DNA from 4 places in the Massilia sp. WG5 genome. Region 4 is predicted to be linked to each of the others. Evidence: predicted binding sites of a transcription regulator. Region 4 holds the regulator's gene; each other region holds the start of a gene.
The links. The regulator sigma-54, encoded in region 4, starts transcription at its own class of promoters, with help from an activator protein. The targets are predictions, from matches to a motif close to TGGCANGNAANCTGCTTT.
Positions count from the first base shown of each region.

Region 1: AM586_RS13145 (PEP-CTERM sorting domain-containing protein) is a predicted target of sigma-54. The motif match lies at 2,160-2,177, and genes of this name have one in related genera.
Region 2: AM586_RS15985 (PEP-CTERM sorting domain-containing protein) is a predicted target of sigma-54. The motif match lies at 3,155-3,172, and genes of this name have one in related genera.
Region 3: glnA (type I glutamate--ammonia ligase) is a predicted target of sigma-54. The motif match lies at 1,440-1,457, and genes of this name have one in related genera.

Region 1 covers NZ_CP012640.2:2,952,987-2,960,625, forward strand. The annotation lists gene AM586_RS13135 (vanadium-dependent haloperoxidase) at 31-1,557, opposite strand; partial or broken gene AM586_RS28840 (cell division protein) at 1,762-1,869, opposite strand; gene AM586_RS13145 (PEP-CTERM sorting domain-containing protein) at 2,208-2,882, shown strand; gene AM586_RS29280 (helix-turn-helix domain-containing protein) at 2,997-3,131, opposite strand; tRNA gene AM586_RS13155 (tRNA-Gly) at 3,588-3,661, opposite strand; gene epsC (serine O-acetyltransferase EpsC) at 3,788-4,720, shown strand; gene AM586_RS13165 (TraB/GumN family protein) at 4,728-5,750, opposite strand; gene AM586_RS13170 (UdgX family uracil-DNA binding protein) at 5,852-7,351, opposite strand; gene AM586_RS13175 (putative DNA modification/repair radical SAM protein) at 7,348-7,639, opposite strand, start outside.
Region 2 covers NZ_CP012640.2:3,577,163-3,584,801, forward strand. The annotation lists gene AM586_RS15970 (nucleotidyltransferase family protein) at 1-523, shown strand, start outside; gene AM586_RS15975 (GAF domain-containing protein) at 625-1,347, shown strand; gene AM586_RS15980 (FAD-binding oxidoreductase) at 1,368-2,981, shown strand; gene AM586_RS15985 (PEP-CTERM sorting domain-containing protein) at 3,224-4,105, shown strand; gene AM586_RS15990 (hypothetical protein) at 4,246-4,878, shown strand; gene AM586_RS15995 (GNAT family N-acetyltransferase) at 4,903-5,667, opposite strand; gene prsT (XrtA/PEP-CTERM system TPR-repeat protein PrsT) at 5,838-7,639, opposite strand, start outside.
Region 3 covers NZ_CP012640.2:4,615,236-4,622,874, reverse strand. The annotation lists gene glnA (type I glutamate--ammonia ligase) at 1-1,370, opposite strand, end outside; gene AM586_RS20690 (rhodanese-like domain-containing protein) at 1,675-2,133, shown strand; gene AM586_RS20685 (TAXI family TRAP transporter solute-binding subunit) at 2,161-3,486, opposite strand; gene AM586_RS20680 (transglycosylase domain-containing protein) at 3,515-6,982, opposite strand; gene AM586_RS20675 (molybdopterin-binding protein) at 7,483-7,639, opposite strand, start outside.
Region 4 covers NZ_CP012640.2:3,954,984-3,962,622, forward strand. The annotation lists gene AM586_RS17670 (monovalent cation:proton antiporter-2 (CPA2) family protein) at 1-1,504, opposite strand, end outside; gene AM586_RS17675 (SIS domain-containing protein) at 1,695-2,717, shown strand; gene AM586_RS17680 (HAD family hydrolase) at 2,717-3,250, shown strand; gene lptC (LPS export ABC transporter periplasmic protein LptC) at 3,264-3,872, shown strand; gene lptA (lipopolysaccharide transport periplasmic protein LptA) at 3,901-4,491, shown strand; gene lptB (LPS export ABC transporter ATP-binding protein) at 4,488-5,267, shown strand; gene AM586_RS17700 (RNA polymerase factor sigma-54) at 5,270-6,754, shown strand; gene hpf (ribosome hibernation-promoting factor, HPF/YfiA family) at 6,817-7,194, shown strand; gene AM586_RS17710 (enoyl-CoA hydratase/isomerase family protein) at 7,294-7,639, shown strand, end outside.

The DNA of each region.
Region 1 (7,639 bases), 1.0 Mb from region 4:
CGGGTTCCACGCTCCCGGCGGCAAGGACCGTCAACGGCACTGGCACCCGTTCAGCCGGTCCGGCGGCACCAGGCCGTGGTCGAAGACGTAATTGGCAATCCCGTTACCCTGCTCGATGCCCTCCAGGTTGAACTGCCAGTGCACGCCGAGGTAGACACGGCTGGTGCCGTTTTCCAGCTCGGCCTGCGACAGCGACGAAAAGGTGCGCGGCTTCCATGGCCGTACCCAGCCCTCGTTGTCGCGGGTCACGCCGTTCCACTCGTCCGATACGAGGGTAAAACTGATCTTGTCGGTGCCGTAGAAGCGGCGCAGTGTCTGGAACATCGCGCCGCCGAAGCTGGCATGGCCCGAGGGATAGGCCGGGAACGGTGGGGTGAAATCCGGGTTGCGGGTGTTGCTTGCCTGCGCGCCCAGCGGCGTCCAGCGTGGGTCGGCATGCGTGTCCGGATTACCGTCGCCCTTGCCGGTCGGCCCGGTGCCCGGATCGGCCTCGCGGATGCCGGTTACCGGACGCCAGAAGTCATAACGCCACTTGTCCTTCCAAGCTGCAATGCCGGCATCGGCCATGGCCACGTTGGCGAGCGCGAACAGGCGCGCCAGCTCGACCGGATCGGTGGTGCGGCCCTGCGCAACGCGCTGGAGGATCAGGTTGTACATGCACGGCGGCGTGCCGAGCCAGGGACTGCCGTCGTAGCTCCAGTAGATCCCGATCCAGGTCTGCTCGGGCGTGCGCACGGCAGGTGTGATCCTGCCGTCGCCACCGAGCCGCTTGACCTGTTTGAAGGCGCGAGTGTAGGCGTCGCTCGTCAGCGAAGGCGGCGGCGGTACGCTGAACTTGTCGACGGACGGCACCGCGAACGGGCGCACCTCGCCCCAGGTGACGCCGACCGCAGCCCTGCTCATGCTGACCGGATCGGGCCGCCACTTGCCCGGCTCGTTGCTCGGGAAATAGTCGACCCCGACGGTCCGGTTGGTATTCGCGGAATTGTCAGCGGCGCGCAATGCCAGGATGGCGGCCGCGGCCCGGCGCCCGAGGTCGATGCCGTTCCATTTCGCCCGCCCCGCCGGGATGCGGGCCAGGTCGTCCGCCAGCCATTTGTCGAAACCCGCCTTCTGCGCCGGCCACAGCGCGGCCAGGGCGTCGTGTGCGGCCTGGGCGACGGCGGCGTCGGGCGAGGTATCCGAGGGCGCGCGCGGCAGGCCGGCATAGCTCGGGTAGCGTCCTGCGATCGCGTTAATGGCGTCGAACATCGCCAGCTGGACGATGGCCATCGCGCGGCTGCCGTAGGTGGGTCCGGGCTGCTCGAGATAGGCGCGGTTCTCGCCGGCGGCCGGCGGCACGTAATCGAGCTGGACTGCCTTGACGGTGGCATTGTTCCAGAACATCACGCGACGGGTGGTTCCCGCGTCGCCGACGCGGACCGTAGCCAGCGCCGCGCCCTGCTGCTCGGCCGCGGCCAGGTTCGCGCCCGCGCTGGGCATGTCCTGCGCTTGCGCAGCCAATCCCGCGGCCAGCAAGCCGGCCAGGCAGGCATATCTTCTCCACAGCAGTTTCATGGCGCCTCTCCTTGAAGTTCATGCACGATGGATGAGTCCGAGGATGAGCATAAGGATGCGGCCGCCGTCATACAACGGCGTCCAAGCCGGAGCTTGAGGCAGCTAAAGGTCGTTGACGGCCAACAATGGCTCTGGGGAAGCGTTCCAGAGTCGCCAGCTGCAGACGGCGCAGGCTATCGGCCCGCACATGCCGCTGCGCAGCCAAAGGGCGGGCGCCAGGAGGCGCATCTCGCCAACCCCGGGCTGCTGAACCGGCAGGTCGACCAGCACGCCCTTCGACCATCCGCCGCCGGGCAACTGATGCGATAAGGTCGGGTTGCTTACGACCATCGCACTCCACGGACAGAGCGCTGCGGGCGATTGCCTGGTCTAGTGTATCGAGATCGGTTTGAGAGAGGGCCATGCTGCCGAGGTAACGTGGTGGCCGTCTCATTTCTCGGAAAGTGAGACTACTTCCTGCCGCCATTCTCAGCGGCACGCAAAGTCAATCCATGCCTTCATGGCTATCCCCACTGTCGGTATTTCTTACATATCGAGCAGGATTTAACGATTAAGCATCCAACAATTATAATTTCCTTTTAGAAATCATATAGTTGCGTTTTTGGCACGTTTATTGCTGATTAACAGTTTCCCAAATATAAAGGTTGAATATGAAAATTTCTGCCCTCATCGCAATTTCCCTTGCATCTCTTGCAATCAATGCAAGCGCTGCACCTATTACCTACACCTCAACGCTCAACGGTTGGTACTCTAGTTCGGGCGATCATGCCAATTTCAATACCAATACCTTCACGGGCGTTATCTATGGGAATTCTTACAACAGTTTCTATAATTTCCAATTGGCCCCCGTTCCAAAAGACAAAAAGGTAGTAAGTGCATCCATCACTTTCTTTGGGGGTAACGGCCAGTATTATTCAGAGGACTCGTCCGAAACGGTAGAAATCTGGGATGCCACCTCCCAGCCGGGCAGTAATGCTTCTAACATGACCGTTTATAATGATCTGATGTCCGGCATTAAATTTGGTGAGTACACGCTCAAAGGAACAAACTACCAATTGATGCCCGAGTTTACAGTCAATCTTAGCGATGCCGCTTTTGCTGCTATCTCAGCTGGTGACTTCTTTAGTGTCGGGGCACATCTTTCGACTTCGAATCCTTCCAGGATTGAAGGTCTGTGGGCGGGGTCTGACGCTATGCCAGCAGCCATGCTTTCCGTGCAAGTTGATGACATTCCGAATGCAGTCCCGGAACCCTCCTCTATTGCATTGATCGGTCTCTCTCTAGCCGGTCTCGCAGCCGTATTGCGTAAACGTCGTGCTTCCTAACCAAATAAAATCCGGCACATCGAACTTCGTACGCAGTTTTTAGTCATCGAGATATTAGCGATGAGAAGTCAAGCTTGTCCATGTCATTCGACGGCACCTCTACCGGAGCGCTGATTAAACACTTTTTCTTTCTTCTTGTTTAATGATCCGGTAGACCGTCGCCCGACCGATGCCGAGCTTGCGAGCTACCTCGGATGCATTCCGGCCGTTGAATAGGTAAGCACCTCGGCCCTTAGCTGTCTGCGCCACGCCGACGAGCGCCGGGAATGTAGATGTCAATCCCGCTCAATTTGTGGCGCACCTCTTCCTTCAGCAGGATCAGGCCGCCCTTCGGCACTGTACCGAGCTTGTAGCCCCTCGGCGCGCAGACAGCTCGCCGGCCTGGTCTGTTCTTTCTTCCGTTCCAGCAGCGCGGTACTCGCGCAGCAGCGCAATCCAGGCAGCCAGCCCTAGGGAGCAAACAGGGCGTTGATCGTGAAGCTGACCGTCTCGCCATCAGCACGCACGCCATCCGACGGAAGCCGCGGACAAACATGCGGTTCTTGTCGGTCTCGTAGTGCACGTTTAGGATGAGCAGATCCGAGACTTGCTACCAGGAATGGATAGATCCGGAGGCAGAAATTCGGCCTCAGCATCAGGAGAATTTGTGGAGCGACCTAGGGATTGTGGAGCAAATGACCAGTGTTCAGCGTACGGCTTCCACGATGGAGCGGGTGAAGGGAATCGAACCCTCGTCGTAAGCTTGGGAAGCTTCTGCTCTACCATTGAGCTACACCCGCGTTGCCTGCATTCTACGCGGCTTCTGACCCTTTTGACAAATTCCGACTGCCGCTCGCGTGATGCTGCTTAAGATGAGCAAACCGGGTAAATCCGCTATATTCATTCTTTCATTCAGGAAGACACTGATGGCTCACTTCGACATCGGCAACATCGTGCGCGAGCTGCACGACGCCCGCCAGCAATGGCGCCAGGCCCACCGTCCCGCCGGCGAGGTGCGCGGCATCGAATTCCCCTCGCGCGACGCGCTGGTGGAAATCGTCACTCAGCTCAAGGGCGCCCTGTTCCCCCTGCGCCTGGGGCCGCCCGGCCTGCGCCGCGACAGCGAGGATTTCCACGTCGCCCATGCCCTCGACTCCGCCCTGCACGCGCTGCTGCGCCAGGTCGAGATCGAGCTGCACTACAGCGCCGCCCTCGAGCAGCGCACCGACGGCGACATCGCCAGCCAGGCCCTGGAAGCCACCCGCGCCTTCGCCGCCGCCCTGCCCGAGGTCCGCATGCAGGTCGACAGCGACGTACTGGCCGCCTACCAGGGCGACCCGGCGGCGCGCAGCGTCGACGAAGTGCTGCTGTGCTACCCCGGCGTGCTGGCGATGATCCACTACCGCCTGGCGCACCGCCTGTACCAGCTCGGCCTGCCGCTGCTGGCGCGCATCATCTCCGAAAGGGCGCACGCGGCCACCGGGATCGACATTCACCCCGGCGCCAGGATCGGCACCGGCTTCTTCATCGACCACGGCACCGGCGTGGTGATCGGCGAGACCGCCGTCATCGGCCAGCGCGTGCGCCTGTACCAGGCCGTCACCCTGGGCGCCAAGCGCTTCCCGACGAATGCCGACGGCAGCCTGCAGAAAGGCCTGCCGCGCCATCCGATCGTGGAGGACGACGTCGTCATCTACGCCGGCGCTACCGTGCTGGGCCGCATCACGATCGGCAAGGGCGCCGTCATCGGCGGCAACGTCTGGCTGACCCACGACGTCGCGCCGGGCGCGCGTGTCGCGCAGGCGGCGTCGCGCGAGGAGGTGTTCGAGACCTTCGGCAGCCCCGACGCCCCCGCGTAAGAGCCGCTTACCTGGGACTCTCGACCGTATAACCTTTGGCCTGCAGCACCGCTAGGTAGCTCTTCGGTCCCAGGATATCGCTCATCGACAGCATGGCGACGGTGGAGGTGTTGTTGTCCAGCGCGTGCTCGGCCGCCTTCAGCCAGGACGCCAGGCGCTGTTCGCGCAGGTTCTGGAAGGCCGGATGCTTCCTGGCGGCCGGGCTGTTCAGCACGGCGTCGTGGCAGGCGTCCTCGCGCTCGGCGTAATCGAGGTTGCTGATCTCGGCGATGTTGCCATTGGCCCAGGCATTGGCGCGCATCCGCATCGCTTCCATGTCGCCCTCGAAGCGTTCGAGCGTCTTGGTAAAGCAGACCGTGTCTTCCATCTGCGAATTCTTGAAGTCTTTTAGCACGGGCCCCGGATTGTCGAGATCGACCATGAAGTTGGTCTGCGTGACTTTCACGCCGCGCTTTTGCGCGATGCCCTCGACCTGCGCGCGCACCTCCATGCCGCCGGACAAACCGCTCTTCTTGAGCCCCGCCTCCGTCAGCTTCTGGGCCGCGAAGAAAGGCCGGTAGCGTTCGACGCCATCGTCGTCGCCGATGTATTTCTGCTTCAGCACGCCCCAGCGTGCGTAGACGTCGGCCGGCAGCACGTCGTGCAGTTGGGCGCCGTCGGGGTTCTTCGTGATGCCGATGATCGACGGCAGCGCAGTCAGCGCCTTCAGGCCGCCCAGCCAGCCGACCCTGACACCCGTGCCGGGCGGTCCCAGCACTTCCTGCGACTGCCCGATCAAACGATCGACCCGGCTCTCATCCCATTCCATCTTCGACGGCAGCGGCGCATACATGCCGAACACCCACATCACGTGGCCATCCTTCGACACTTTCCACAAACCGGGACCGGGGCGGCGTCCCTCGACCACGACCGTGGTCGGCGGGGCCGCGTCTGCCTGCTCGGCGGGCGCGGATGGCGGCTCGCTCTGCGCCAGCGCCGCAGCGCTCAGCAGACCCAGGGAAAAAACACAGGCAAGACGTGCAGCAAGCATCGAGGCCCCCTTTATTGTTGTGTTGCCAAAGATTACCTAAATGGCACTGGCAAGGATAGGGGTACAACAAGATGTTACAAGCTGTGTATATATAAGAGGCCCTAGGCCGGCGGCTCCTCCGGTTGCCGGTTCAGGAGCTCGTGCGCCAGCTTCAGGCTGTCCACCATGGTCTGGAAGGCCTCGCGCTTGGCCTCCTCGCTCGGCACCCGCAGCACGTAGGAAGGGTGGTAAGTCGTGACGATCCAGTGTCCTTCATGGAAGACCGGATGGCCGATCGAATTCTTCAGCGTCACGTTCGCGGTGCGCATCACGGACTTCAGTGCGGTCGCGCCCAGCGCCACGATCACGGTCGGCTTCACGTGGGCCAGTTCCTTCTCGAGCCAGTAGTGGCAGGCCTCGATTTCCTTCTGCGCCGGCGTCTTGTGCAGACGGCGCTTGCCGCGCGGCTCCCACTTGAAGTGCTTGACGGCGTTGGTCACGTAGATACTTTCGCGGTCGACGCCGGCCGCCTCGCAGACGCGGTCGAGCAGTTTGCCGGCCGGGCCGACGAAGGGCTGGCCGGCCAGGTCTTCCTGGTCGCCCGGCTGCTCGCCAACAAACATGATTTTCGCCTTTTTCGGACCCTCGCCGCCGACCGCCTGGGTGGCGAACTGCCACAGCTCGCAGCGCCGGCATTCGTCGAGCTTCGATGGCTGCTGGCGTTCCGGCTGGGCGTCCTCGGGCGCGATCGGGATGGTCGTGCCCTTGCGCTGGCCGACGGCTTCGTACTGGCCGATCTTGCGCGCGCCGACCGAGGCTTCGGAGATCATTTGCGGCACGATTTTCCCCTCCGGCAGGTTCTTCCAGCGATGCGACGGAATATGCTGCTGCATCACCGACTGGTTCAGGCGCGCCGGGTTGAACACGCTGCGGTAATAGGTCAGCCACAGGGCCTCGCCGGTGTCTTCGAGGTCTTCGGAATTCTTCACCAGCGGACCGGTGTTGTGCAGGGTCTGGCCGTCCCACAGCACGCTGGCCTCGGGCGTGGCGATCATCCAGCTGACCTTGCCCATGCGGGAAATAAAATGCTCGGCGACCTGGGGCAGCACGTCGTGCTGCGGCTCGTACCAGGCGACGAAGCGCGGCGGCCCGGCCTCGGGCGGGCGTTCGCGGAATCGGATATAGGCATGCATGTCGTGCTCCTCGCGTCGCACCGCCTTTACCATGGCGTTCAGGCGCGCGCCATCCTCGTCGGCCGGGGACTGCACCTCGTGTTCGCCCTGCTGCCAGCGCCAGATCACGCGGTACAGGAAGGCCCAGCGGTCCGGCACGCGGCAGCAGGCGGCGCTTTGCAGCATGTCCATCAACGACCGGGGAACATGCGGCGGCGGATGGCGCGGCGGCGCATCCGGCGCTGGCGACGGCGGCTTGGAGGAATTATGCGGCTGCTCGGCCGTGGACGGCGCACCCGAGAACAGGTCGCCGCCCGCGGTCGGCGTACTCCAGGTGACCGCTTCCGGCGGCACGTCGTGGACCAGCAGCTCGCGCGCCGCCTCGCGCCATTCGGCGAAGGTCTCGACCAGCAGCGGCTGGCCCGCACGCTGCTGGTCGATCGCGCTCATGCTGCCTGCAGCTCCGGCCACAGGTTCATCTGCTGCGGGGCATCGGCCATGGTCCGCCGCAGCAGTTCGGAGGAGGCCGCGCCTTGCGCCGGTTTATAGTCGGCGGTGACCACGAAGGGGGCCAGCTTTTTCAGGCTGCAGCGCAGGCGCGACAGATCTTCCCAGCGGATGCGGCGCAGCCGGCGCAGGTCGATCAGGCGCTTGGCCGAACGCAGGCCGATGCCGGGCACGCGCGCGATCATGCCCTCGTCGGCGCGGTTCAGGTCGAGCGGGAAGTGATCGCGGTTA
Region 2 (7,639 bases), 380 kb from region 4:
CGCGGCCGCCGTGCCGATCGATGGCCTCGCACCGGGCATGCCGCGGTTGTTCATGCTGGCGCCGCGCGACATGGTGCTGCACAGCGCCGTGCACTTGTTTTCGGAAGGCGAGTTCGACCACGGCCTGCGCAACCTGTTCGACATTCACCGGCTGCTCCAGCAATTCGGACCGCAGCAGGGCTTCTGGGACGGCTTGCCGGCGCGCGCGCGCGAACTCGAACTCGAACGGCCGCTGTTCTATGCGCTGCGCTACTGCCGGCGTCTGTTGGGGACGCGGGTGCCGGACGCGGTCCTGCAGGCCATGGCGCCGTCCGGCCCCGGCCGCCCGCTGCTGGCGCTGATGGACCGCCTGTTCCTGCGCGCCCTGGTCCCGGCGCACCCCAGCTGCGCCGACGCTTTCACGCCGGCCGCCCACGGCATGCTGTACATCCGCGGCAACTGGCTGCGCATGCCGTTTTTCCTGCTGACGCGCCATCTGTTCCATAAAGCCTTTCTTTCTCCTGACGCAAAGCCGGCCCATTGAATGGCTGGCTCCGCAAAGTGAAAAGGCATATTATTAAAAGATTATTGATATGCAATCATTAATATTGCGAGGACGACATGGGAAGCGCGGAAAACAGGCTGGTGCGATTGCAGGACCTGCAGCATTTTCTGGCGGAAGGCAGCCTCGACGATAATCTGCAGCACCAAGCCACGCTGGCGGCCGGCCTGCTCGGTGCGGGAAGCTGCTCGATCATGCTGCTCAACAGCGGCGCGCCCGAACACCTGCGCATGACGCTGTATGCGCGCGTCGGCAACTTGCCGGATGCGGCCCTGACGGCCTCGGTCGGGCAGGGGGAAGGCATCTGCGGCCGGGTGCTGGCCAGCGGCGATCCGCTGCTGGTCGACGATATCGCGCAGTCGGAACTGGCGGGGCTGGCGCATGCCCGCGACGACATCGGCGGCAGCCTGATGTGCTCCCCCTTGCGCGTCGACGGCAAGATCGTTGGCGTCATCAACGTGGCGGGCGCGAAGGACAGGCCGGCATTTGGCCATAGCGATTTGCAATTGCTGAATATAATTGCGCTATTCATTGGTAAGTCGATCCAGGTGCAACAATTGCAACGCTTGCTCGATTCGCGCTTTGCCCAGCTGGCCTTGCTGCAGGAAGCGCGTGACCAGGTCGAGGACAAGGTCCGCCTGGCTTACCGTAATCCGGAGGATGCGGCAAAAATTCTGGCGCGCTCGTTTTTCAAGGAAATGACGAAGGCCGGTTTCGAGTCCGGCCAGATCGTCAGCGCGGCAACCGAATTGATCGAGCAACTGAACCTGAAGTTGAAGCGTCCTCCATTGTCCCCACCGACCTGAAGCGATTCTTAATCCGATTCATGCCCGATACCACACACCATCTGGCGTCCGCACTGGATGCCTGGCAGGCATTGCTCGGCCGGGACAATGTCCTGACCGGCGATGCCGCCCAGCAGGCCTGGGGCCGTGATACCACCGGCGCCGCGCGCCGCCTGCCGGCCGCGCTGCGCATCCTCGACAGTCAACTCCTGCCTGAAGTCATGCGCATCGCCCAGCGCTACCGGGTGCCGGTGCACCCGATCAGCACCGGCAACAACTGGGGCTACGGCAGCGCGCTGGCGGCGCGCGACGGCTGCGTCATCATCGATTTGTCGAAGCTGCGCAAGATCCTGCATTTTGACCAGGAAATGGGCGTGATCACGGTCGAGCCCGGCGTTACGCAGGGGATGCTGGCCGACTTCCTGACGCAGAAGGACTACCCGTTCATGGTGCCGACCACCGGCGCCGGTCCCCATTGCAGCCTGCTCGGCAATGCGCTCGAGCGCGGCTACGGCGTGACGCCCCATACCGACCACTTCGCCGCGGTGACGGACCTGGAAGCCGTGCTCGCGGATGGCAGCCTGTACCGCACGGCGATGCGCGAAGCGGGCGGCGACGATATCGCGCGCCTGTTCAAGTGGGGCATCGGTCCCTACGCCAGCGGCCTCTTCACCCAGAGCGGCCTGGGCATCGTGACGCGCATGAGCATCATGCTGGCGCGGCGGCCGGAAAAAGTGAAGGTATGCCTGTTCAGCCTGAAGGACGACAGCCTGCTCGAGCCGGCCGTCGAGCGGATCCGCACGATTCTCGGCCGCCTGCCCGGCACCGTCGGCGGCCTGAACCTCATGAACCGGCACCGGGTGCTGGCGATGTCGGCGCCGTATCCGGCCGACCGGGTCGGGCCCGACGGCCTGATCCCGCAGGAAGTGATCGACGCGCTCGGCAGCCAGTACCAGATCCTGCCCTGGACCGGTTTCGGCACCCTGTACGGCACCGCCAGGATGGTGGCGGCGGCGCAGAAGGAGATCCGGGCCGCGCTGAAGGGCGTAGCCAGCCGCCTGCTGTTCCTGAGCCAGGACAATGCGAATACCTTGCTGGCCCTGTCGCGCTGGATTCCAGGGCCGGCCGGGCGGCGCTTGTCGAGCACCGCGTCGACCCTGGCCAGTTCGATGGAACTGGTGCTCGGGCGCCCGAACGAAACCGCCTTGCCGCTGGCTTATTGGCGCAATCCGCGTCCGCATGGCGAGGGGCCGCGCGATCCGGCGCGCGATGGCTGCGGCCTGATCTGGTACGCGCCGCTGGTGCCGATGCGCGGCGCCGGCGCGCGCGCCTATGTCCAGATGGTCAGGGAGATCACCCGGCGCCACGGCATCGAGCCCTTGCTGACCTTCACCTCGCTCAGCGACAAGCTGTTCGACAGCACCGTGCCACTGCTGTTCGACCGCCATTCCCCGGCGGCAGTGGCGGCGGCGCAAGCGTGTTACCGCGAACTGATCGCCGCCGGCCGCGAGCGCGGCTGGTTCCCCTACCGGCTGGCGGTGGACGCCATGCCCGAACTGCAGGGCTGGCTGGACGATTCGGCGCGCCTGCATGCGCGGCTGCGTCGCGAGTTCGACCCGCACGACCTGCTGGCGCCGGGGCGTTATCACAGCTGAGCACATGCCCGGCAAATCTCCTCAGCGGTCATGGCCCGACAGATGTGTTAAACAGCGCACTGTCGGGTTTTTTTACAATTTTTGTTAACCGGGCAATGTAATTACGCAATAATGTTAATTTCCAAATAACAATTCGCTTAAAAATCAGTTATTTACAAGGTAACTCTTCATGCTGGCACAGAGGTTGCTTATATACCTGTGCTGTCGCAACCATCAATTGAAATCCAAATATTGGAGAGAACATGAAGAAGTTACTCGCTTTCGCCGCTACTGCCGTCATGAGCGTTGGTGCCTATGCTGCTCCGGCAATCGCCCTGCCGGATGGTCCGCTGTACCTGAAGTTTACCGGCCAAGAACAAATCGCCACGAATGGTGCGACCACCTGGAACGCAAATGGCGTGAAAGAGATCAACTGGGGTGTCTTTAGCGTCGAGACCCTGTACAAAGGTAACGTCGTGGTTCCGCACGACTCGGTCAATCCGATCACCCCGGCTATCTACGCCAATGGCTTCTCCGGCGGCCAGATCACCGGTATGTTCTACGGCGTTCAAGCCGGTACTGCTTCGACCGACCCGCTGAACGCATTCCCTGCAACCGGCGGCTACCTCGACCTGTACTGGCGCGATACCAGCAAGATGAGCGCCAGCTCGACCGACATCAGCCCGGCCGGCGTTCGTTGCGGCTATAGCTGCGCCACCGGCTTCACCGAAGGTACCTTCCTGGCGCGTATCATGTTCGATACCGGCATGGATACCGGCAACACCACCAACACCATCGTCGGCACGACCATCCCGAGCAGCAACGGCTTCTCCGGTGTGGCTGATTCCTACGGTTCGGTCGTGGCCGATGCCACGGTCAACGGCATGACCGGCCTGTGGGCAAACCAGCTGGACTCGAACTGGTTCTCGAGCTACCTCGGCCTGCGCGACCTGCGCTTCAAGAACAGCTACAACTACAACCCGACCTGGAATGGCGGCGCCAACATCCTGGGCGCACGGATCGACGATCCAGCCCAGGCATACTCCGGCACCGTCCCGGAACCGGGCGTGCTGTCGCTGATGGGCCTGGCGATGGTCGGCATGGGCGCTGCCCTGCGTCGCCGCGAGAAGAAGCCTGCCAAGTAATCCTGGCGCGCTCATGAAAAGGCCTCTTCGGAGGCCTTTTTCTTTTTCTAAAACTTTTGCTGATTGACAACATCAGCGTCCTATTGTTTACTTGCCAAATGTATATACGAACCCGCCTTCTTCTCCAGGTGCCGGCAGTCATGCTGATCCTGGCCTTCGTGCCGACCAACCTCGGCAAGCTGGCCGCGTTGCTGCTGCTCTGGGCCCTGACGTTCGGCCGGATCAGCAAGGTGGAAGCGATCTTCTATGTCTGCGTCTGCCTGTTCTTCACGGCGATGAACGCGGCGTCCCTGAAGCAGGGCATCTTCATGTTCGCCCATCCGGACATCCTGCTGCAGCCGGTCTGGGAGCTGTTCATGTGGGGCTTTTATCTGCTGCACACGCGGCGCCTGCTGAACGGTCCGGCGCCAGGCGGCCGGCGCGCCACGGTGTGGGCGCTCGCACTGGCCTATGCGGCCGCGTTCGCGACCATCCACGACAGCAATACCTTATTGATGGTGACCGGCGCCTTGCTGCTGGTCGGGCTGGTGCTGTTCCACGAGCCGCTGGACCTGGCCTATGCCGGCTATATGGTGCTGCTCGGGGCGCTGATCGAATACACGGGCGTGCATAGCGGGCAGTGGGGCTATCCCGGCAATCCGCCGGGCGGCGTGCCGCTCTGGTTCATCACGATGTGGGGCGGCATCGGCCTGTTCATGCGCCGGCTGATCGTGCCGATCCTGGTGCGCCATGAAGCGGCCGGGCAGGCGCCGGCGGGTGCGCCGGGCGCCTGAGCGGGTCTGGAAGCCTGTCCGGACTCAACCGAGATTGGTCAGGCGGCGCGCGATACCTTCTTCTTCCTTCTGGGAGAAGAAATAGGGGAACAGGGAGCGTTCGTTTTCTATGGAATCGCTGGTGCCGCCGTAGCGCTCGATCTGTTCCTGGACGTAATCGAGGCTGTTCCACAGCAGCCAGCCCGGCGCATCCACGCGCGGGTTGATGCGCAGTTCGCCCATGCGCTTGAAGCCGAGCATGGTTTCATAGAAGCGGCGGTGGCGCGGATTGACTTCGATGAACACGTCGGTGCATTTGTGCAGCCGGCGGCCATAGATGAACATCACGTGGAACAGCGAGGCCAGCGCGGCCTTGGAGCGGACTTTGGGATCGAAGGCGAGCTTGGTGATCTCGCAGACTTTTGCCCCGCGCGCGCGAAAGCGGTCGATCTCGTCCTTGAAGACTTCGTCGGCCAGCAAGCCGACCGGGGAATCGATGCCAAGCGTGACCGTTCCGACCACTTCGCCGTGGTCAGAAGCCGAAAGGGTAATCCGGTTCGGATCATCGTCAAGACGATGCGTGCCCGTATAACCGCGCCACGCATACATTTTGTTGATGAGAAGATTCGCAGAACTGCGTCTCCCATCCGTGTCCGCAGTGCGGATACCAAATGTTTTTTCGTTAATAGTCACGTCTGTGATCGTATCACAGTCGAGCTTGGCAGCTTGCTCAGGAGCGGTATCGTACCGTGCGCCTTGAGATTCAGAGGACGCTTTTGTCAATTCCTCGTGAGTTGTTAAACTGTTCATTCTTTTAATCTCCGCAGGACGTCGATAATCATCTTGCGCAAAGGCGCGGGTACTTTAACAATCGTAACACCGAGGCAGTAAAGATTCTATAAAGAAATGAATAATTGCTAACTAATATGATGAAAAATGCACTATTTGTGACACCGGCGGCTTGCGCCGCCGGTGAAAATTCACAGTTGTTGTAACAGTTCCTTGGCCTTGACCGCAGCCTCGCCTTTATTGGCTGCAGAAAGCTTTTCCAGTGTCTTGCGGGCGTTCGCCTTGTCGCCGCTCTTGACTTGGGCTTGTGCCAGATGCAATTGCATGTCGCCGTTCTCGGGCAGCGCCGCCACCGCCTTCTGCAGCAGGTCCACTGCGCGTTTGCTGTCGCCCTTGTCGGTCAGGATGCTGCCGAGGGTGTCGAGCACGGCCGGGTTGTTGCCGGCGATGCTGTAGGCCTTCTCGGCCGTTTCCAGGGCCTTGGGATTGTTCAGCTGCTGGTAGGTCCAGGCCAGGTTGTTGAGCGCCAGCGCATTATTGGGCGTCAGCTTCACCACCGTCTCCAGCTGGGCGGCCGCAGGCTGGTACTGTTTGCTGTACAGGCTTTGCTCGGCCGAGTACATCAGTGCCTGGACATCGTTCGGATGGTCCTTGATCCATTGTGCCAGACCCTGGTTGGCCTTCTGTTCCTTGCCGCTCATCTTTTGCAGACGGTGCATGGCAAGGGCGACCTGGGTGGTCGGATGGCTGGCCTGGGCCTTCTCGTACAGCGGCAGGGCCTGGTCGATCTTCTTCTCCATGGTCAGCAGGTCGGCTTCGAGCATTAGGCCGGCGGACGCATTGCGTTCCTGTTTCTGCAGGCTGCGGGCGATGGCCAGCGCTTCTTCCGGATGCTTCTTGCGCATCGCCAGCTCGGCCAGCGCAAGCTGGGCCGGGAGGAAGTCGGGCTGCAGGGCGGTCGCCTTTTTCAGCTCGGCGGCGGCATCGTCGTCACGCTTGGCCACCGCATAGGCCGAGGCGAGCTGGTACTTGGCCTGCGCCGACTTCGGCTGGACGTTGACCAGCTTGCTGTAGGTCTCGATCGCGCCTTCGTTGTCCTTGTTTGCCAGCTGGGTCTGGCCCAGCAGGTTCAGCAGGTTGGGATCGGTCGGATGTTCGGTCTGCAGCTTGCGCGCCACGGTCAGCGCCTTCGGCGCCTGCTTGTTGCGCAGGTAATGGTTGGCCAGGCGGATGCCGGGGGCGACCGCGTCCGGATTCTCGCTGCTGGCTTTTTCGAGCCAGGTCGTGGCCTTGTCCGGCTGGCCCTGCACGTTGGTCAGCTCGGCCAGCGCGGTCATCGCCGCGATATTCTTCGGATCCTTCTTCAGCAGCGTGGTGAAGCGGGCCTCGGCATCGGCCGGCTTCTTGTCGTTCAGGTCGAGCTGGGCCAGATTGGCCGCGGCGGGGAAATTGCTCGGTTCGAGCGCGAGCGCCTTTTCCATGCTGGCGCGGGCATTGGCGATATCCCCCTTGGCCGCATATACCGAACCCAGCAGGACATGCACCTGCGCATTCTCGGGCTGCTGCTTCACCAGCGCCTGGGCGGCGGCTAGCGCCTTGTCGTAGTGCTGCATCGCCAGTTCGGCCTGCACCAGCGCAATGCCGCCCTTGGGCGAGCTGGTATCGAGCGAGGCGCCGAGTTCGAGTTCGGACAAGCCCTTGGCCTGGTCGCCCTGGTGCAACTTCGACAAACCCAGGGAAGTGTGCAGGGCCGCGACCTTCGGTACCAGCGCCGAGGCTTTTTCGAGGTAGGTGGTGGCGTTGCCGTAATCCTGGTTGCGCAGATAGGTTTCGCCGGCCAGGGCCAGCAGCTGCGGGTCGTCCGAGTTCCCCTTCAGCGCCGGCGCCAGGGTGGCGAGGGCATCGGACGGGGCGGTCTGCAGCTGGGCCTGGGCCAGCAGCTTGCGCGCATAGGTATTGTCCGGGATGGTGTCCAGGTATTTGCGCAGGTGTT
Region 3 (7,639 bases), 660 kb from region 4:
CGCAGACGCTGCACTTCCTGCATCTTCAGCTCGAGGTAGGCGTCGATCATGCTGTCGCTGAACACGCCGCCGCGGGTCAGGAACTCGCGGTCCTTGTTCAGTGCTTCCAGCGCCTCTTCCAGCGACGAGCAGACGGTCGGGATCAGCTTGTCCTCTTCCGGCGGCAGGTGGTACAGGTCCTTGGTCGCGGCTTCGCCCGGGTGGATCTTGTTCTGGATGCCGTCCAGGCCGGCCATCAGCAGCGCAGCGAAGCACAGGTAGACGTTGGCCAGCGGGTCCGGGAAGCGCACTTCGACGCGGCGGCCCTTCGGGTTGGCCACGTGCGGGATGCGGATCGACGCCGAACGGTTACGGGCCGAGTAGGCCAGCTTGACCGGGGCTTCGTAGCCCGGCACCAGGCGCTTGTACGAGTTGGTGCCCGGATTGGTGATCGCGTTCAGGGCCTTGGCGTGCTTGATGATGCCGCCGATGTAGTACAGGGCGGTTTCCGACAGGCCGGCATAGCCGTCGCCTGCGAACAGGTTCTTGCCGTCCTTCCAGATCGACTGGTGCACGTGCATGCCCGAGCCGTTGTCGCCGTTCATCGGCTTCGGCATGAAGGTGGCGGTCTTGCCGTAGCTGTGGGCGACGTTCCAGATCACGTACTTCATGTTCTGGGTCCAGTCGGCGCGCTCGACCAGGGTCGAGAACCGGGTGCCGATTTCGTTCTGGCCGGCGCCGGCCACTTCATGGTGGTGCACTTCGACCGGGATGCCCAGGGCTTCGAGGATCAGGCACATTTCCGAACGCATGTCCTGGAAGCTGTCGACCGGCGGGACCGGGAAGTAGCCGCCCTTGACGGTCGGACGGTGGCCGCTGTTGCCGCCTTCGAATTCCTTGTCGGTCGACCAGGAAGCTTCTTCCGAATTGATCTTGACCATCGAACCGGACATGTCGATTTTCCAGTTGACCGAGTCGAAGATGAAGAATTCCGGCTCCGGGCCGAAGAAGGCGGTGTCGCCGATGCCCGACGACTTCAGGTAGGCCTCGGCGCGCTTGGCGATCGAGCGCGGGTCACGGTCGTAGCCCTTGCCGTCCGACGGTTCGATCACGTCGCACTGCATGAAGACGGTGGTCTCTTCCATGAACGGGTCGATGTTGGCGGTGCTCGGGTCCGGGATCAGCAGCATGTCCGATGCTTCGATGCCTTTCCAGCCGGCGATCGACGAGCCGTCGAAAGCGTGGCCGGATTCGAACTTGTCTTCGTCAAAATGCGAGATGGGAACGGTCACGTGCTGCTCTTTGCCGCGGGTATCGGCGAAACGCAAATCGACGAACTTGACTTCGTTTTCCTTCAGCATCTGCATTACATCTGCGGCGGTCCTTGCCATTCGTATTCTCCTGATTGAAAAAGGGGTGTCGGCGACGCCAAGGGGGCGTGCGACAGGCGCATTTCAGTTAAAGCAGAAATTGTGCCAGCACTTGACCATGAGCAAATAAGCAATCAGTCCTTGGATCGCTCGCGTTTTGCCCCTTAAAATCAATGACCCGGTAAGGGTGCACAAACTTGATGCAAGCCGAGTGCAAACTCATGCATACGCACCAGCTTGGTGCAAGTGCGGCAGTATGCACCAACTTGAGGCAGCGTGCACCATTTGTGCGAGCGCTGCGAACGAACTCAACCAGGAGGAAGCCATGAGTACAAACGACGAGATCCTGCGCGCCGCCAGGGAACGCGCCCCGGGCCAGCCCTATGCCGGCGCCGTCACGCCGCAGGAAGCCTTCGCCCTCCTCCAGACGGACCCGCGCGTCAAACTGGTCGACGTGCGCACGAATGCGGAGCGCGACTGGATCGGCCGCCCCGCCATCCCCGAGGGCCAGCAGGGCGCCGTGCAGTGGAGCCTGTATCCGGGCGGCGCGCCGAACCCCGACTTCGCCACCCAGCTCCAGCAGGCCGCCGACAAGGACGACGTGGTGCTGTTCCTGTGCCGCTCCGGCGTGCGCTCGCGCCATGCGGCCCGCGTCGCGACCGAGCTCGGCTATAAAAATGCGTTCGACATTCTCGAAGGCTTCGAGGGCGACCGCGACGGCGACGGCCACCGCAAGACCGTGGGCGGCTGGTGCAAGGCCGGCCTGCCCTGGGTGGGCGCTTGACGACGGTTTTCGCGGTCTCTTGAACGGCTAGGTTTTAATCCCGGCCCGCACGCGCTGGCGCACGAAGTTGATGTGGCTGCGCAGGCCGTACAGCGCATCGGCATAGGCCAGCGGAATCGAGATGTGGTTCACGCGCGCCTCGATGTCGTCGAGGCGGCGCAGCAGGTCGGTGCGCACCTGGTCGCAATCGGCCGGGTCCGCGTTCTCCAGCGCCTGCTCGACCGCGCGCAGCTGACCGTACCAGCGGTACACGCGCGAGCGGATGCGCCACACGTACAGCGGCGGCACGATCTTCGACAGCGGGATCACCAGCGCCGCCAGCGCCACCACCACGACCCACAGGCGGTCGAACAGGTTGGCTAGCCAGAACGACAGGTAGCGCTGCAGGAAAGGCGGGCCGTCGCGGTAGTACTTGGCGGCCTCGCGCGCGACCGGGATCTCGGTGTACTTCGGCGACGGGAACTGGCCCTGCTGCGAGAACCAGCCGGCGCCGCCGTGGATCTCGATGGCGGATTTCACGAACAGGTCGACCAGGGCCGGATGCAGGTCCTCGCGCGCGACCAGGGTCGCGGTCGGCGCGATCAGGTGGAAGTCCTGCGATGGTATGTCGCGCCCGAGGTCGACGATCCCGCGCGGCAGCACCACATGGGTCAGGAAAGGCAGGCGGCGCGTGTAGGCCTCGGCCTGGCGGAAGTCGAAGAGACGGATGCCCGGGGTCTGCAGCAGCATCTGGATCAGCGGCGCCTCGGGCGCGGAACTGAACACCAGGCCGTCGATACGGCCGGCCAGCAGTTCGACGGTGGCCGCGGTATTCTCCAGCGCGGAGATGGTGAGCTGGCCTGGCTCGACCCCGTTCACCGCCAGCACCTGCCGGAACAGCCGGGGCACGCCCGTGCCTTCGGGGCCGAGGTTGATGCGCAGGCCCTTCAACTGGGTCAGGCTGTGGATTTTAGGTGTGCGCAGGAACAGCCACACCGGCTCGGTGAACAGGCTGCCGAGCGACATCAGCTCGCGCTGCCCGGTCCTGGCTTCGCTGGTCGAGCCGCTCTGCACGAAGGCGATGTCGGCGCGGCCGTCGAGCAGGCGCTGCAGGTTGTCTTCGGAGCCGAGCGAGCGCTGCAGCTCGACCTTGATGCCCTCGCGCGCCAGCAGCGCCGCATACTTGCGGCCGAACTCTTCGTAGGCGCTGTTTTCCTGGCCGGTGGCGAGCACCACGCGGCGCGGCGGCGCGGGGTCGACCACGATGTAGGCCACCACGCAGGCGGCCAGCACCAGCAGTATGGTGGGTAAGGACGCGACCAGCAGGTCGCGCAGCGACACCAGGCTGAACTTGCCGAGCTTGGGCCGCCTCACGCGGCCCCCTGCCGTTCAGGGCTGCCGTTCAATGCAGCACTTCCTCCACCGCGGCCGGCTTCGGACGCGCCGGCTCGGGCTTCGGCTGTTCCGGCGCCTCGGCGCGCGGTTTCGCGCGCAGGACATCGGCCGCCCTGGGATGGGCGCCCTCCCCGGCCGGCTTGCGATGCGGCGCGTCGCCGGCTTCGGTCCTGGCGTTCGCGGCGGCGTCCTTCGCCGGCTTGGCATGGACCGGCTCGGCGGCCGCCTTGGCCGGTTTGGCCGGCCTGGCTTCCGCCGCCGGCTTGACCGGCTCGGCCGCCGCCGGCTTGGCCGGCCTGGCCAGCGCCTCCACCTCTTCCACCTTGGCGTCGTCCGGCGCCGGCTTCACGGTGGCGACGTCGTCGCTCAGCTGGGCGCCCTTCGCGGTGGCGGCCGCCGCCTTCTCGGCCGCGGTCGTCACGTGCAGGCCCGGCACCGTCACCAGGTCCTGCTTTTCGATCATCGGCATCAGGCTCGGCGCCAGCGTCACCAGCAGCTGCACCGGCAGTGCGCTGGTGAAGTCGTAATGGGCCGATTCCGGACCGTGCACATAGGCCGTCATGCTGCCGAAGAAGCGCTCGCCGATGTTGAACACGAACGTGGCCGAACGGTTCACGTAACGCGATTCGATCAGGCGGTGGCCGGCGCCGTAGACGTCGAAGCGCTGGTCGCCGGTGCCGGTCTTGCCGCCCATCGCGATCACGCTGCCGTCCTGTTTATAGAAGGCCTGCTTGACGCGCTTGGCCGTGCCTTCCTGCGCCACGCCGCGGATGGCGTCGGCCACCGCGCGCGCGACGTCGGGGTTCAGCACCTGCTCGCCCTTGTCAAGCTGGCCGCGCTTGACCAGGGTCTCGTACGGCGTGTCCTTGGCGAAGTGCAGCGAGTCGATGCGCTGGGTCGGCTTACGCACGCCGCCGTTGACGATGATGCCCATCAGCTCGGCCAGCGCGATCGGACGGTCGGCCGAGGCGCCCAGCGTGGTCGCGTAGGACGGCACCAGCGAGTCGAAGGGGTAGCCCATCTTCTTCCACTGCGCGTGGATCTTCAGGAAGGCTTCGACCTCGATCAGGCCGGCGATGCGCTTGTCCTGGGCATGCTTGCGGTGGGTCTTGAACAGCCAGGAGTAGACTTCCTGGCGCTCCTTGACCGAGGCCTTGGTCACCTCGTCCCAGCCGGCTTTCGGATGGGTGCGCAGGTAGCCGGCCAGCCACAGCTCGAGCGGGTGCACCGAGGCGACGTAGCCGCGGTCGGCCAGCGACATGTTCGCCACCGAGTACTGGTCGTACATCTTGGCGATGCGTTCCTCGTCGACCTCCCTGTCGTCCGGCAGGCGGGTGTGGATGAACTTGCTGAACTCGGCCAGCGAGGCGTCCGGCATGATGGTGCGGTGGACCGCCGCGAGCTTCGACGCGGCCGGGCGCACGCCCTGCATCAGCGCGGTCTCGATCTCCGGCCACTCCATGCCGCGGTACTTGTTCCAGAAGCGCGCCAGGAAATCCTTGCCTTCACGGTCGGCGAAGCGCGACAGGTACTCGGCGCGGCGTGGGTCGTCGGCGTCGGCCAGCAGCTGGGCCGAGGAGCCCGGCAGCTGGAACATGTAGTAGCGCACCACGTCGCGCATCAGGCGCACGAACACCAGGTTGGTCGAGTTCTGCAGCGCCTGCTGCACGGTCAGGATGCGGCTGTCGTCCAGCTTGCTGAAGTTGCCGAAGATGTGCACGCCGCCGCCGGTGAAGAAGGCTTCGCCCGGATTGCCCGAGTACTTGCGCTCCATCGCCGCATGCAGCATCGGCGGCAGGCCGCGGTCGGCGCCGGCCGGCAGCGTCATGAAGTACTCGACCGCCCATTGGCTCAGCCGGTCCTTCGGATCGACTTTCACCTTGGCCAGTTCGGCCTTGCTCATCGGCTCATAGCGCTGGTGCAGCTGGTCGACGATGTCGAGGTAGGTCGTCAGGGTGCGCAGCTTGGCGGTCGAGCCGAGGTCGAGCTTGGCGCCTTCGTTGATGTCGAGCGGCTGGTCGTAGTTGTCGGTCTGGACCCGCAGGTAGTTGACCTGGGGGCCGCGCTCCATCAGCGTGAAGCTGTACACGACTTTCGACGGGTCGCCGTTGCCGAGCATGCCCTTGCCGGTCAGGCCGGCGGCGGCCGCGGCTTCGGTGTCGGTCAGGCGGCGCAGGGCCGCGGTGACGGCCTTCTGGGCGTCCGCATTCAGCGTGGTCACCACCGACAGGTCGAGGCGGTCGAGGTTGTACAGGCGCGAATCGCCCAGCAGGTTGGCCAGGTGGTTGCGCACCGCGTTGGCGGCCTTGCGGGTGACGAAGGTGTTGGCCGGCGGCGGCGCCACGCCGGAGCCGAGCGCCGGATGCAGGGTCACGGCCAGCGCGGCGTCGCGCAGGGCCGGGGAGATCACGCCGGCCTGGGCCAGCACCCGCAGGTGGCTGTTGGTGAGCTGTTCGAGATCCTTCTCGCCGGCGCCGAGGTAATAGGCGGGGCGGCGCTGCGCGATCATCAGGGAAAGCGCTTCCTTGTAGACCAGCGCAAACTCGGGCGTCGCGGCATTGCTGCGCAGGATGCGGTTCACTTCGGCGAAATCGCGCCCGTACCAGACCCACATGCCGTCGCCGATGCCGTTCACCTCGCCGTAGCCCAGCTTGGCCGACAGCGGCACCGTGTTCAGGTATTCGAGCACGATGCGGCGCCGGGTCGCGCTGGTGTCCTCGCCGTCCTGGTAGGAACGCAGCATGGCCGAGGCCATCTGGCGCAGCTTGTCCGTCAGCGAGGCGGTGCGGCCTTCCGGCGAATGGCGGTACTTCTCGATCTGGGTCGCCAGCGTGCTGCCGCCGGCGACGCGGCCGCCGCTGCCCAGGCCGACCGCGTGCAGGGACTTGTCGAACACGGCCTTCGAGAAGCGGTCCCACTCGACCGCCGGGTTACGCTTCGGATAGGTGGTGTCGAGCAGCTCGCGGTTCTCGATGAACAGCAGGCTTTGCACCAGCAGCGAAGGCGCGGTGTCGAATTGCTCGTACAGGCGTTCCGGGAAGCGCGCCGAGAACAGCGGCACGCCGCTGTAGTCGAGGATGTCGAGGCCGGCGCGGGTCTTTTCGTGGTAGGTCGCGAACAGGCCCATGTCGGCCAGCTCCACCATCTTGGGCGACATGCGCGCCTGCGACACGATCACGTAATCGCGCGTCTTCAGCTTGGCCAGGTAGTTCGGCAGGTTCGAGTAGCCGAGCCGTTCGTCATAGGGGCTGGCCGAGGGGAAGCGGATCGCGTCGCTCGGGCCGTTCTCGACGCGGTAGCTGACCTTCTTGGCCAGGCCCGCGAAAAAGCGCGCCTGCATCGCCGAAGTGCGGCTTTCGTAGACGGCAAACGCGGAACCGCCGGCAACCGCGATCAGCAGCAGCACCAGCAAGCTGCGCTTGAGCTTGCGCCAGCGGGGCCGGGGCGGCGGCGCCGGCGTCGAGGGCGGCTCCATGCCCTGGCCGGCTTCCGCAGGCAAGGGAACGGCCGTAGGCTCGAAATTCGGCTCCAGGCGGGTTGCGTTGTCGTGCAGGGGAACATCATGCACGGCGGCCATCGCGGGCACGCCGGCGAGTGCAGAATGGCCCGGCAGCACGAGGTTGCGGATGCGGCGGAAGGCGCGGGAGATACGGGGCCGTCCCGGACGGCGAGTACTTTGCATATGGTTTTACCGGTTTGAATCTATGTTCTGCCATTCCCGTCAACCGGCGCGCCCACTACTGCCACTACTGGTCGGTGCGAGTGATCCAGGTCGTCAAGAAGTTCACAAAGCCAGGCGCAACCTCACTCTAGATTGCGCTGCCTACAGACATCATTCCACCACATCAATGTGACACACAGGAGCCACTCGTACAGATTTTTGACATCGCCCCAGTATTTTCGCAAAAAAACAACGGCTCAGTTTGAACCACCGTACCAGCGCCGCAACGCCTCTCGCAACTACGCCTGCAAGTGCTAGGGTAAGAGCTGGTATTCGGCCTTCATGCGCTCCAGTTCGGCACACATGTCGCCGAAGGCGGAAGCAACCTGAACCGGATCACCCTTCACGCCCAGCTCGATGTGGCGGCGGGTCTCACCATCACCAACGCTGGGCAGGCTGAATACGTTGACG
Region 4 (7,639 bases):
CCAGCTCGTGCACCAGGTGCAGCACCTTCAGCGCCAGGCGAGTATCGGCGAAGGTGATCACCAGCGCGCTGGCGCGGTTGATGCCGGCCGCGATCAGGGATTCGCGGCGCGAGCAGTCGCCATAGGAGACGTTGGCGCCGGCCGCGCGCGCTTCCTGGACCCGTTCGGGATCGAGGTCGAGCGCATACCAGGGCAGCTTTTCTTCCGACAGCAGGGTGGCCAGGCTCTGGCCGCTGCGCCCGAAGCCGGCGATGATCACGTGCTTCTGGGCCGCCATCGTGCGGCTCGCGATCTGGGTCAGCTGCAGCGATTGCAGCATCCATTCGTTGGACGCCATCTTCATCACGATCCGGTCGCTGTTGGCGATCGCGAAGGGTGCGACCAGCATCGACAGCACCATCGAGGCCAGCACCAGCTGGATCAGGAAGGGATCGATCAGCTTCGAGCCGGAGGCCAGGTTCAGCAGCACGAAGCCGAACTCGCCGGCCTGCGCCAGCGCCAGGCCGGTGCGCATCGCCACGCCGTCGGACGAACCGAAGGCCTTCGCCAGCGCCGCGATCAGGGCGAACTTGAGCAGCACCGGCGCTACCAGCAGCAGCAGCACCAGCCACCAGTGGCGCGCCACCAGCTCCAGGTTGAGCAGCATGCCGATGCTGATGAAGAACAGGCCGAGCAGCACGTCGCGGAAGGGCTTGATGTCTTCTTCCACCTGGTGCTTGTACTGGGTCTCGGAGATCAGCATGCCTGCCACGAAGGCGCCCAGCGCCATCGACAGGCCGGCGCGCTCGGTGATCCAGGCCGCGCCCAGGGTCACCAGCAGCAGGTTCAGCATGAACAATTCCTGCGAGCGGCGCTTGGCGACGATGGTGAACCACTTGCGCATCAGCTTCTGGCCGAAGAACAGCAGCAGCGCCAGCACGCCGGCGGCCTTGACGGCGGCCCAGCCCAGGTTCATCGCCAGCTCCTCGGCCGGCCGCGCCAGCGAGGGGATCAGGATCAGCAGCGGCACTACCGCCAGGTCCTGGAACAGCAGGATCCCGATGATGCGCCGTCCGTGCTCGCTTTCCAGCTCGAGGCGCTCGGTGAGCAGCTTGGAGACGATCGCGGTGGAGGACATCGCCAGGGCCCCGCCCAGCGCCAGCGCGGCCTGCCAGCCGATGTTCAGCGGCGCCGGCAGGCGCGGGCTCAGGAAGGCGATCAGCATGGTGACGAGGATGGTCAGCGCCACCTGCGCCAGCCCGAGCCCGAACACGATGCGCCGCATCGCCTTGAGCTGGGCCAGCGAGAATTCGAGACCGATCGAAAACATCAGGAACACCACGCCGAATTCGGCCAGGCCGTGGGTGGTGGGGCCATTGTCGGCCAGCTGCAGGGCATGCGGGCCGATCAGCACGCCGACCGCCAGGTAACCCAGCATCGGGGGCAGGTGGAGCATCCGGAACGCGACCACGCCGAGGACCGCGCTGCCTAGGAGTAATAGGGTTAATTCAAGGCCTGATGTCATGGAATCCCGATAAACCTACTGCGCGTTGCATTTTTGGACTGCGATGCTCGCTGTCCTTCCGTACAGCTGCGCTTCTCCTCCAAAACTGCCGCCGCTCGCGACGGTTTCTCGGGACCCCGGTAGTGTAAATATCTGCATTCGGTTACATCTGGCAAGTTTTTTGCTTTCCCAATTCGGCTATACTTCTACCATGAGTGTAACCGATGAAAAAATAATGCTGACAAGTTTTAACGAGACCCAGGCGAGGCGCGCACTGGAGCTGGCCCGCGAGACCCTGGACGTCGAGGGCGAGGCGATCCGCAAGCTGAGCGCGCGCCTCGACCAGGACGACAGCGTGCCGCGCGCGGTGGCGCTGATGATGGCCTGCAAGGGTCGCGTGGTCGTCTCGGGCATCGGAAAATCGGGTCACATCGGGCGCAAGATCGCCGCCACCCTGGCCTCGACCGGCACCCCGGCCCTGTTCCTGCATCCGGCGGAAGCCGCGCACGGCGACCTCGGCATGGTCACGCCGCAGGACGTCTTGATCGCGATCTCGTATTCCGGCGAGAGCGCCGAGCTGGCGGTCGTGATTCCTGCCGTCAAGCGCATGGGCGTGCCCGTGATCGCCATGACCGGCAAGCCGGGCTCGCGCCTGGCCGAGGTAGCCGACGTCCACCTCGACGTCTCGGTCGAGAAGGAAGCCTGCCCGCTGAACCTGGCGCCGACCGCCTCTACCACCGTCACCCTGGCGCTGGGCGATGCCCTCGCCGTGGCGCTGCTGGAGCTGCGCGGCTTCAAGTCGGAAGACTTCGCGCTGTCGCATCCGGGCGGCGCGCTCGGCCGCCGCCTGCTGACCCACGTGCGCGACGTGATGCGCAGCGGCGACGCGGTGCCGAAGGTCAAGCCGGAAGCGCCGCTGACCGAAGCCCTGCTGGAAATCTCGCAGAAGGGCATGGGCATGACCGCGATCGTCGACGATGCCGGCCGCCCGCTCGGCGTGTTCACCGACGGCGACCTGCGCCGCCTGATCGAGAAGACCCACGACTTCAGCAATGTGACGATCCGCGACGTCATGCACGCGAACCCGCGCCGCGTCCATCCGGAACAGCTGGCGGTCGACGCCGTTGCCGTGATGGAGGAATTCCGCATCAACCAGATGCTGGTAACCGACGCCGACGACGTGCTGGTCGGCGCCCTGCACATCCACGACCTGACCCGTGCCAAGGTGATCTGATGGTGACGCAACTGGAACACATGCAGCGTGCGGCGCGCGTGAAGGTCATGATCTTCGACGTCGACGGCGTCCTCACCGACGGCAGCCTGACCTATGGCCCGGACGGCGAAGTCACCAAGACCTTCTATGTGCTGGACGGCCTCGGCATCCAGCTGCTGAACCGCACCGGCGTGCAGACCGCGATCATCAGCGCGCGCAATTCGCCGATCGTGGTGAAGCGTGCGGCCGACCTGGGCATCACCCACGTGTTCCAGGGCCAGCACGACAAGCGCCTCGCCTTCGCCGACCTGCTCGCCAGGACCGGCGTGACGGCTGAGCAGTGCGGCTACATCGGCGACGACGTGATCGACCTGCCGCTGTTCACCCGGGTCGGTTTTGCGGTGACGGTGCCGAGCGGCCATCCGGAAGTGCAGTACCGCGCCCACTACGTCACGAAGAACCCGGGCGGCCGCGGCGCCGTGCGCGAAGTCTGCGACATGCTGATGCGCGCCCAGGGCAGCTACGAACAGGCAATGGCGCCGTATTTTGGATAATCCCACGCAAGCCATGGCGACCACCACCTACGTCAACAAGCGTACCGCGCACCGCTGGCGCCTGCTGGCCCTGATGCTGGCGGCGCTGTTCTTCGCCTTCGGCAGCTTCTGGCTGGTGCAGGTGATGCGCGGTGGCGACGATGTGCACAACGTCAACGTGGGCAACGATCCCGACTACATCATCGACAACTTCAGCTTCGTGCGCATGTCGGAAACCGGCCAGCCGCGCTACGTGATCTCGGGCGAGCGCCTGACCCACCGACCGGCCAACAACACCTCGGTGATCGACAAGCCGGTGGTGCAGAGCCTGAGCGTGGACCATCCGCACATGACCATGACGGCGGACACCGCGCACGTCAACCAGGACCAGAACCAGATCGACCTGGTCGGCAACGTCGACATCACCCGTCCGGGCAGCGCGACCACGCAGCCCATGCGCATCCGCACCGAGGCGCTGACCGTGCTGCCGGACGAGGAGATCTCGAAGACCGACAAGCCGATCCAGATGACGCTCGGCGCCGCTTCCGCGACCGGCGTCGGCATGGTGGCCAACAACGCCACGCAGCAGCTGGACCTGGGCGGGCGCGGCCGCATTATTTATCCGCCGCGTAGCGCACGCTGACAGGACAACCTGAAAGGATTCGCATCCAATGAAAAAAATATTCGCCGTCGCCGCTCTCTCGCTGGCAAGCCTTACCGCCAGCGCGGAGCGCGCTGATTCGCTCAAGCAGGCCCAGGTCGACTTCGACAACGGCCACCTCGACGAGGTCACCCAGACCCGCACCCTGACCGGCAATGTCGTGCTGACGCGCGGCACGCTGCTGATCAAGTCGGACAAGGCCGTGATGAAGGAATCGCCGGAAGGCTACATGATCCTGGTGCTGACCGCCGCGCCAGGAAAAATCGCGAGCTTCCGCCAGAAGCGCGACGGCGGGCCCGACCTGTGGACCGAGGGCCAGGCCCAGCGTATCGAATACGACGAGCGCACCGAAGTGGTCAAGCTGTTCTCGAACGCCGTCGTCAAGCAGCTCGAAGGCAAGCGCATGACGAGCGAAGTGAACGGCCCCTTCATCTCCTACGACAACCGCACCGAGCAGGCGAACGTGCACAACGACGCCAGCGGCGACAGCAAGCCGGGCGGCGGGCGCAGCACCATCATCATCGCACCGCGCCGTAGTCCGCCCGCTGCGGCACCCGCTGCGGCGCCGGCCGCAGCACCGTCGGGAGCAGCCAAGCAATGATGGATGTCCACGCAGACGCCGCCGCCGTCACCGGCGCCGGCAGCACCCTGGTCGTCAAGGGGCTGCAGAAAAGCTACGGCAAGCGCCTGGTGGTGCGCGACGTCTCGCTGCAGGTCGCCTGCGGCGAGGTGGTCGGCCTGCTCGGCCCGAACGGCGCCGGCAAGACCACCTCGTTCTACATGATCGTGGGCCTGGTGCCGGCCGACGCCGGTTCCATCGTCATCAACGGCACCGACATCACGAGCCTGCCGATCCACCGGCGCGCCATGCTGGGCCTGTCCTACCTGCCGCAGGAAGCCTCGGTGTTCCGCAAGCTGACGGTGGAGGAGAACATCCGCGCCGTGCTGGAACTGCAGCGCGAGAACGGCAAGCCGCTGGGCAAGGCGCGCATCCAGGAACGCCTGGACGAGCTGCTGGCCGACCTGCAGATCGAGAAGCTGCGCGAGAACCCGGCGCTGTCGCTGTCGGGCGGCGAGCGGCGCCGCGTGGAGATCGCGCGCGCGCTGGCGACCGACCCGCGCTTCGTGCTGCTGGACGAACCCTTCGCCGGCGTCGATCCGATCGCGGTGATCGAGATCCAGCGCATCGTGCGCTTCCTGAAGGAGCGCGGGATCGGCGTGCTGATTACCGACCACAATGTGCGCGAGACGCTTGGCATCTGCGATCGCGCGTATATCATCAACCAGGGCGCGGTGCTGGCTTCCGGACGTCCTGACGATATCATCGCCAACGAATCGGTCCGCCGCGTCTACCTGGGTGAACACTTCCGGATGTAGCCATGAAACAGACGCTGCAACTCAAGACATCACAGCACCTTGCGCTGACGCCGCAACTCCAGCAGTCGATCCGGCTGCTGCAGCTGTCCACTCTCGAGCTGCACCAGGAGATCGAGCAGGTACTGAGCGACAATCCGCTGCTCGAGCGCCTCGACGATCCGCTCGACCGCTCCGTGCGCCTGCTGGCGGACGGCGCCATCAACAACGGCGCCTCGACCTCCACCACGCCTGACGCGCCGCCCGCCCAGAGCCAGGGCGAGGAGGGCAAGGACAACGCCGGCGGCGAGGGCGAGGGCGGCGACAGCGGCGAGGCCGGCGGCGCCGAGCACGACATGGAATGGGGCGAGCCGGGCCGCTCCGGCAACGGCGGCGAGGACGAAGACGGCCGCCCGCAGCTGGAAGCCAGCCCGGTCTCGCTGCGTGAACACCTGATGGAACAGGTGCGCCTGACCTGCATCTCGCCGCGCGACTGCGCGCTGGTCGAGATCGTCGTCGATACCCTCGACGACAACGGCTACCTCGAGGAATCGCTGGACGAGCTGCATGCGCGCATGCCGCCCGAACTGGAGATCGAGTTCGACGAACTGCGCACGGCCCTGTCGCTGGTGCAGAGCATGGACCCGCCCGGCGTCGGCGCCCGCAGCGCCGCCGAATGCCTGGCGCTGCAGATCCGCCGCATGCCCGGCGTGCCGATGGTGACGCGGCGCATGGCGCTGACCATCGTCGAACGCTACCTGACCTGGTTCGCGCAGCGCGAATTCAACAAGCTCAAGAAGGCCCTCGACTGCGACGACGAAGACCTGCGCGAAGCCCAGGCCGTGATCCGCCAGTGCAATCCGCATCCGGGCGCGGCCTTCGCTTCCGACGTCTCCGACTTCGTGGTGCCGGACGTGATCGTGCGCCGCGCGAAGGACGGCTGGAGCGTGCAGCTGAATCCGGAAGTGATGCCGCGCCTGCGCGTGAACAGCATCTACGCTGCCTTGATGAAGCAGGGAAAATCGGAGTCGCAGCTGAATGCACAATTGCAAGAAGCGAAGTGGCTCATCAAGAACATGCGCCAGCGCTTCGACACGATCCTGCGTGTAGCGCAAGCAATCGTCGAGCGCCAGCGGAACTTTTTCTCCCACGGCGCAGTTGCCATGCGGCCCCTTGTTTTACGTGAGATAGCTGATACACTAGGTCTACACGAGAGCACAATTTCTCGCGTCACAACGCAGAAATACATGCTGACGCCGCACGGCATGTTTGAGCTGAAGTACTTTTTCGGGAGTCACGTCGCGACCGAGGCAGGAGGCGAAGCATCCTCGACCGCGATCCGGGCTCTTATCGTACAACTCACAGGAGCAGAAGACCCCAAGAACCCTTTATCCGACAGCAAGATCGCGGAGATGCTAGGGGAACAGGGAATGGTTATCGCACGCCGCACGGTCGCGAAATACCGTGAGGCGCTGAAGATCCCGCCCGTTAGCCTTCGCAAATCCTTGTAACAAGCTGCCCAGCTGCGCAAGATGCGCGCATGTCCTGGCAGCGCATCTTCAAAGGAGTGTGTATGAATCTCACTATCAGCGGACATCATCTCGATGTAACCCCAGCAATCCGAGAATACGTACAGAACAAGCTTGAACGCATCACCCGCCATTTCGATCAAGTGATCGACTCCCACGTCATCCTCTGCATAGACAATCTCACCGAGAAAGAAAAACGCCAGAAGGCCGAGATCAACTTGCGCGTTGCTGGGAAGATCGTTCACGTTGCGAGCGCCGCACACGACCTCTACGCCGCGATCGACATGCTGATGGACCGCCTCGACAGGCAAGTCCAGAAGTACAAGCAGATGCTTCAGAATCACAGTAACACTCCGCTGAAACGCATGAGCAACGAATCCAACGAGTCCATTGAGGGAGGAGAAGCTGCCGCCGCAGCGTGATCATTCCGCAGGCACAGCAAGGACTAAGGGCGCATTGGCGCCCTTTTCGTTTGTTGGGCGCTAGAATGCCGTTTTCCATTTCATGAATAACAAAGAGACATGAGCGAATACGTGCAGACCCGCGTCGCCAACGGCACCGGCATCATTACCCTGGACCGGCCCAAGGCCCTGAACTCGCTGTCGCTGGACATGGTGCGCGCGCTGACGGCAGCCCTGCTGGCCTGGCGCGACGAGGCCGGCGTCGACGCCGTCATTATCAAGAGCACCAGCGAAAAAGCCCTGTGCGCGGGCGGCGACATCCGCTTCTTCCACCAGGCCGGGCATGCCACGCCGACGGGCGGGAGTGCGCTGCTGGAAGACTTCTTTACCGAAGAATACGCGCTGAACCACCTGATCCATTTCTATCCGAAACCGTATATTGCGCTGATGGACGGGGTGGTTATGG